One region of the Streptomyces sp. NPDC015171 genome, then DNA from elsewhere that is predicted to be linked to it. Evidence: predicted binding sites of a transcription regulator. Region 1 holds the regulator's gene; the other holds the start of a gene.
What was found. The regulator HspR, encoded in region 1, represses chaperone genes until heat shock. The targets are predictions, from matches to a motif close to TTGAGNNNNNNNNNCTCAA.

Region 1 (3,405 bases):
TATGCCCGGGTTTCGGCGACGGTCCGTCCTTCACCTCGCAGGAAGTCGGAGGCGTCGGCACAGGCGCCGCCCGGGCAGCGCTTTCCCAGGTCCGCCGGGCCTACTTCAGGCCGATGGCCGCGCAGGCCGCCTTGTACTTGGCGGTGCAGATGTCGCCGACGGAGTAGATGTCGTCCGCGACGACGGTGTCCTTGACGGTGTTCTTGGTCAGCGCCGTCACCTGGACCAGCTTGGACGGGATGTCCTTGGCGGTGGGGCTGTCCACCCGGTCCTGGGTGAGGGCGTCGAACTGGATGTCCTTGCCCTGGATCTTGGTGACGGCGATCTGCGCGGCGGCCTCGGCCTCGTCCGGGTAGGACTTGTACACGCTCATGTACTGCTCGCCGGCCACGATCCGCTGCACCGCGTCCAGTTCGGCGTCCTGGCCGGTGATCGGGGGCAGCGCGGTGACGCCGGCCGCCTTCAGGGCGTCGATGACGCCGCCGGCCATGCCGTCGTTGGCGGCGTAGACACCGGCGATGTTGCTCTTGCCGATCTCGGTGATCGCCTTGGCCATGTTGGCCTGGGCGTTCTCCGGCTTCCAGCCCTCGGTGTCGAAGCTCGCCGCGATCGTCACCTTGCCGTTCAGCTCGGAGAGCGCGCCCTCCTTGAACTGCTTGGCGTTCGGGTCGGTGGGCGAGCCGTTCATCATGACGATCTTGTCCGAGGTGTCCACGCCCGACCCCAGGGCCGACAGCAGGGAGCGGCCCTGCACCTCGCCGACGAGTTCGTTGTCGAAGGAGATGTACGCGTCGATCGGACCCTCGGCGAGCCGGTCGTAGGCGATGACCGGAATGCCCGCGTCCTTGGCCTTCTTCACCCCGTCGGCGACGGCGTGCGCGTCCACCGCGTCGAGCAGGATGACGTCGACCTTGCTGTCGATCATGTTCTGCAGCTGCTCGGCCTGCCGGGTGGCGCTCGCGTCGGCGTTGGCGTACTCGACCTTGCCCCGCTTGCGGGTGAGTTCGGCGACCTTGTCCCTGATGATGGGGTAGTCGAACTTCGCGTAGCGGGTGTTGGCCTTCTCGGGCAGCAACAGGCCCACGGTGATGTCGTTGCCCTTGGTCGGGCTCGCGCTCGCGCCGTCCCCCGCCGCGTTCAGCACACCGCAGCCGGCGAGCGAGAGGGTCATCGTGGACGCGGCCACGGACAGGACGATACGACGCATGCGGTGCTCACTTCAGGTGCGTTCCGGACGTGGGTGCTGCTATACGACCCAGGTGTCTGAAAAGACAACGCGGATGGCGTACCCGCCGTCAAGAAGAATCACTTAACGAGTGCGCAACACCACGCACAGCTGTATCTGTGAAGGCCACGCGAATCCCCCTTCAAAGGGCCTTTACGGACCCTCCATCCAGAGGAAGTTCATGGTTTTGCCAAGATCCGGGCAGTCACGCCCGCAGGGTGCGAGCCGTGCTCGCCGGTGGCCCCGGCCGCGCTCCGACTCGATCAGAGGACCGAACAATCCCAGCCACCGCGCGTACGGCTAAGGGGCCGGCGGGATCACTCCCGCCGGCCCCTTGGCCGTGCTGCCGTTGTGCTCAGTCCTGCTGCCTCCGCTTGGGCCGCCACACCACCAGGGCGCTGGTCTGCTGGACCTCCTGGTACGGGACCAGGTCGCGCCGGTAGGAGGCGTGCACGGCGGCCTCGCGCTGCTGCATCGCCGCCGCCGCGCCGTCCAGGGCCGCCTCCATCTCGGCGACCCGGGACTGGAGCGCGGCGACCTGGTTCTCCAGTTCGATGATCCGCTTGATGCCGGCCAGGTTGATGCCCTCGTCCTGCGACAGCGCCTGCACCTGGCGGAGCAGCTCGATGTCACGGGCCGAGTAGCGGCGGCCCCGGCCCGCGGTGCGGTCCGGGGAGACCAGGCCGAGGCGGTCGTACTGGCGCAGCGTCTGCGGGTGGAGTCCGGAGAGCTGGGCCGCCACCGAGATGACGTAGACCGGGGTCTCCTCGGTCAGTTCATACGGATTACGCCGACGGCCGTCCATCACCCTCAAGCTCCCTTCGCGGCCTCGAACAGCTCCGCCCGCGGATCCTCGTCCGCGGTCGCCTCGCGATACGCCTCCAGCGCGTCACGAGCCTTCCCCGACAGGTCCTGCGGGACACGCACCTCCACGGTGATCAGCAGATCGCCGCGGGTGCCGTCCTTGCGGACCGCGCCCTTGCCGCGCGCCCGCATGGTCCGGCCGTTCGGGGTGCCGGGCGGGAGCTTCAGGGTGACGGCGGGGCCGCCGAGCGTGGGCACGCGCACCTCGCCGCCGAGCGCCGCCTCGGCGAACGTCACCGGCACGGTGACGGTGAGGTTGTCGTCCTTGCGCCCGAACACCGGGTGCTCCCCGACGTGGACGACCACGTACAGGTCGCCTGCCGGGCCGCCCCGCTCGCCGGGTGCGCCCTTGCCGCGCAGCCGGATGCGCTGGCCGTCGGTCACCCCGGCGGGGATGCGGACCTGCATGGTCCGGGACGACTTCGCGCGCCCGCTGCCCTTGCACTCCAGACAGGGGTGCTCGGCGATCAGGCCGCGGCCCTTGCAGTCGGGGCAGGGGTCGGTGAGCGAGAAGCCGCCGCCCGAACCCCGCGCGACCTGGCCGGTGCCGACACAGGTCGGGCACACACGCGGTGTGCCGTTCTTGTCGCCGGTGCCCGAACATGCCTTGCAGGGCGCCTGGGAGGACATCCGCAGGGGCACCGTGGCGCCCTCGATGGCCTCCGTGAAGCTCAGCGTGACCTCGGACTCGACGTCCTGGCCGCGCCGGGGCTGGGTACGTGTGCCCGCGGCGGGACCGCCGCGGTTGAACAGGCCCCCGAAGACGTCACCGATTCCGCCGCCGAAGCCTCCGGACTGGGCGTTGCCTCCGAAGAGGTCGCCCAGGTCGAAGTTGAAGTTGCCGCCGGCCGCGCCCGGTCCGGGGCGGAAGCCTCCGTTGCCGAACAGCGCGCGCGCCTCGTCGTACTCCTTGCGCTTCTTGGGGTCGCCGAGGATGTCGTTCGCCTCGGAGATCTCCTTGAAGCGCTCCTCGGCCTTGGTGTTGCCCTTGTTGGCGTCCGGGTGGAACTCGCGGGCGAGCTTCCGGTACGCCTTCTTGATCTCGGCCTCGGTGGCGTCCTTGGGGACGCCGAGGACCTTGTAGTAGTCCTTCTCGATGAAGTCCTTGGTGCTCATCCCCGACGTCCCTCCTTCCGCTCGGTGTCTACGTCAGCCCTCCTCCGGGCCACCGTTCTCCTTGTCGTCGGCCGGCGTGTCCTCTTCGGCACCCTCGGCCTTGGCGGTCTGCGCGCCGGGCTGCGGTTCGGCGACGGCCACCCGCGCGGGGCGGATGGTGCGCTCGCCGATGCGGTACCCGGGCTGCAGGATCGCCACGC
Region 2 (3,405 bases), on a different contig from region 1:
GGGTCGGCGAGGGACGCCTCCACGAAGAGCACGTCGCCGCCGGCGCCGGTGACCGCGAGACCGGTCGCCACTCCGGGGACGGACGTCCGCCGCTCGGCCGGGTCCTGGGCGGACTCGGGCACATGGTGCGGCCGGCCGATCAGCCCGCGCAGTTCGCCGTCGGTGACGGTGAACGGCAGCTCCCGCTCGCCCAGTTCGTGCTGGGCCGCGACCTTGCGCAGCAGCCGGGCGATGGACCGCTCCAGGGTCCGCACGCCCGCCTCGCGGGTGTACTCGCCGGCGAGCTTGCGCAGCGCGCTCTCGTCGATGACGACCTCGGCCGCGTCGAGCCCGGCCCGCTCCAGCTGGCGCGGGAGCAGATGGTCGCGGGCGATGACGACCTTCTCGTCCTCGGTGTAGCCGTCCAGGCGGACGATCTCCATACGGTCGGCGAGCGCCTCCGGGATGGCCTCCAGGACGTTGGCGGTGGCGAGGAAGACCACGTCGGACAGGTCGAGCTCGACCTCCAGGTAGTGGTCCCGGAAGGTGTGGTTCTGCGCCGGGTCGAGGACTTCGAGCAGGGCGGCGGCCGGGTCGCCCCGGAAGTCGGACCCCACCTTGTCGATCTCGTCCAGCAGGACCACCGGGTTCATCGACCCGGCCTCCTTGACGGCACGCACGATCCGGCCGGGCAGCGCACCGACGTACGTACGGCGGTGGCCGCGGATCTCGGCCTCGTCGCGTACGCCGCCGAGGGCGACGCGGACGAACTTGCGGCCCATGGCGTGCGCGACGCTCTCTCCCAGGCTGGTCTTTCCGACGCCGGGCGGGCCCACCAGGGCGAGCACGGCACCGCCGCGCCGCCCGCCGATGACACCGAGCCCGCGGTCGCCGCGCCGCTTGCGCACGGCCAGGTACTCGGTGATGCGCTCCTTCACGTCCTCCAGACCGGCGTGCTCGGCGTCGAGCACGGCCTTCGCGCCCTGGATGTCGTAGGCGTCCTCGGTCCGCTCGTTCCAGGGCATCTCCAGGACCGTGTCCAGCCAGGTGCGGATCCAGGACCCCTCGGGCGACTGGTCGGAGGCGCGCTCCAGCTTGTCGACCTCCTTGAGCGCGGCCGCACGGACCTTCTCCGGCAGGTCGGCGGCCTCCACCCGGGCGCGGTAGTCGTCGGACTCCTCGGCCGAGTCCTTGGAGTTCTCGCCGTTCAGCTCGCGCAGCTCCTTGCGCACGGCCTCCAGCTGGCGGCGCAGCAGGAACTCGCGCTGCTGCTTGTCGACGCCCTCCTGGACGTCCTTGGCGATGGTCTCGGCCACCTCCTGCTCCGCGAGGTGGTCGCGCAGCTGCTGGGCGGCGAGCTTGAGCCGGGCCACCGGGTCGGCGGTCTCCAGCAGCTCGACCTTCTGCTCGATGGTCAGGAACGGCGAGTAGCCGGAGTTGTCGGCCAGCGCGGACACGTCGTCGATGGCCTGGACACGGTCCACGACCTGCCAGGCGCCGCGCTTCTTCAGCCAGGCGGTGGCGAGCGCCTTGTACTCCTTGACCAGTTCGGCGACCTGGCCCGGCAGCGGTTCCGGCACGTCCTCCTCGACGCGGGCGCCCTCGACCCACAGCGCGGCGCCCGGGCCGGTGGTGCCGGCGCCGATGCGCACCCGGCTCCGGCCGCGGATCAGCGCGCCCGGGTCGCCGTCGGCCAGCCGGCCGACCTGTTCGACCGTGCCGAGGACGCCGGTCCTGGCGTACGTGCCGTCGACGCGCGGCACCAGCAGCACCCTGGGCTTGCCGGGCTCCGACCGGGCGGCGGCCTGTGCGGCCTCCACCGCGGCACGTACCTCGGCGTCGCTCAGGTCCAGCGGAACCACCATGCCGGGCAGCACTACCTCGTCGTCGAGCGGCAGCACGGGCAGGACGAGCGTGAACGCCGTGGACTCAGCAGCCATGATCTCCCCTTAGGCAGTCAACTTGAGCTATGCCGACTCAATGTACTGGCCGCCGAGAATGTTCCCAGCGCATTGTTCGCTGTGAGCGATCATTCGGTTTCCGCAGGTGAAGGGGGCTGCGCCCGATGTCTGCCGACCGACCGGGAGCGAACGGAACCCGGCCCTCCGCGAGCGGCGACGTAGCCTCGTGGCCATGGGTGCTCTCTTACCGTCCCTGATTCTGATCGGAGCCCTCGCCGCGGTCCTGGGCTTCTTCACCTGGCTGGCCGCCCGCATCCGGCGCCGGGGCCTGGCCGGCGGGGCCATGAGCGCGGCCCTGGCCTCCTACGAGGAGGCGTTCCGCGCCACGGCCCACGACTCCTACGTCGAGGTCCGGGCCCGGGCGGACCGCAAGGCGCCGCTCCTGTCCCCGGACGGCCACTGGGCACACGGCCCTGGCGAGGCCGGCCGGGCGGACGCGCGGGACCCACGACTTCCGCGCACACGCACCCGTCGCTCGCGACGGGGGCTCGGCCGGTGGACCGGACGCCCGAGGCGCGGTCGCTGACCGGTAGCCGTAGCCGGTAGCCCGTGGCTCACGGCGCCGTCGGCCGCCCCGGGCGGTCGCGCACCGGACGCGACGGGACCGGGTTCGCGGGCGCCGCCGCGAGCCGGCCCCGGGAGAACGGCCGCCGAAAGGCCGTCAGGTGCGCCGCGCCCAGCGGCGGACCAGAGGCCAGGCGGTCACGCCGATCGTCAGGGCGATGAGGTGGCCCCAGTCGGTCAGGGGGTCCGCGTAGGCGAACAGGTCGTCCAGCAGCAGGCCGGCCGCCAGGACCAGCAGGGGCCAGCGGAGCCAGGGCCCGAGCAGGCCCGCGAGGGCGCCGACGCTGGCGGCGACGCCGAAGCTGATGCCGTAGTCGAGGCGGTGCAGCGAGGTCGCGGGCAGATGGCCGACGAGGACGGCGAGGCCCACCGGGACCTCGGTGGCGAGGGTGGCCAGCACATGGCCGGCCAGGAAGACACCGGCGGCCCGCACCCCGCCTATGCGCCGCTCCAGCGCGGTGAGCACCAGCACGAACGCGGCCGCGTACGGCGAGAGCAGGCCGCCCGCGACCCACAGCGCGCTCGCCAGCAGCACCGGCACGGGCATCCGCAGCAGGTGCGCCACGTCCGTGCTGGAGTCCTGGTAGAGCGTGTGCACGAGGCCGGGCTCCGCCCGGGTCGCGACCAGGGAGGTGACCGCGAGCACGGTCGCGTAGACGAAGGTGAACGGCGTGCCGGCCGGTGTGGGCAGCAGGCGCCACGGCCGCGGCAGCGGCAGATGCCGCGGTGCCGCCGGACGCGGCTCGGCGGCGGCCGGTTCCGGAACGGGTCCCGCGGCGGTGCCGCGCTGGCGGGGCATGCCGTCCAGCAGGGCGGGGAGCACCGGGGACGGGACGGCGGCCGTGCCGTCCGGAAGGGGTGTGCCCGGCACGGGCGGGGGCGCGTCCGGCACCGGACCCTT

Region 2: lon (endopeptidase La) is a predicted target of HspR. The motif match lies at 1,942-1,960, and genes of this name have one in related genera.

The regions. Positions count from the first base shown of each region.
Region 1 covers NZ_JBIBUO010000007.1:330,153-333,557, forward strand. The annotation lists gene ACF073_RS21605 (sugar ABC transporter substrate-binding protein) at 101-1,207, opposite strand; gene ACF073_RS21610 (heat shock protein transcriptional repressor HspR) at 1,581-2,030, opposite strand; gene dnaJ (molecular chaperone DnaJ) at 2,036-3,205, opposite strand; gene grpE (nucleotide exchange factor GrpE) at 3,239-3,405, opposite strand, start outside.
Region 2 covers NZ_JBIBUO010000001.1:134,969-138,373, forward strand. The annotation lists gene lon (endopeptidase La) at 1-1,919, opposite strand, end outside; gene ACF073_RS00655 (hypothetical protein) at 2,113-2,466, shown strand; gene ACF073_RS00660 (rhomboid-like protein) at 2,602-3,405, opposite strand, start outside.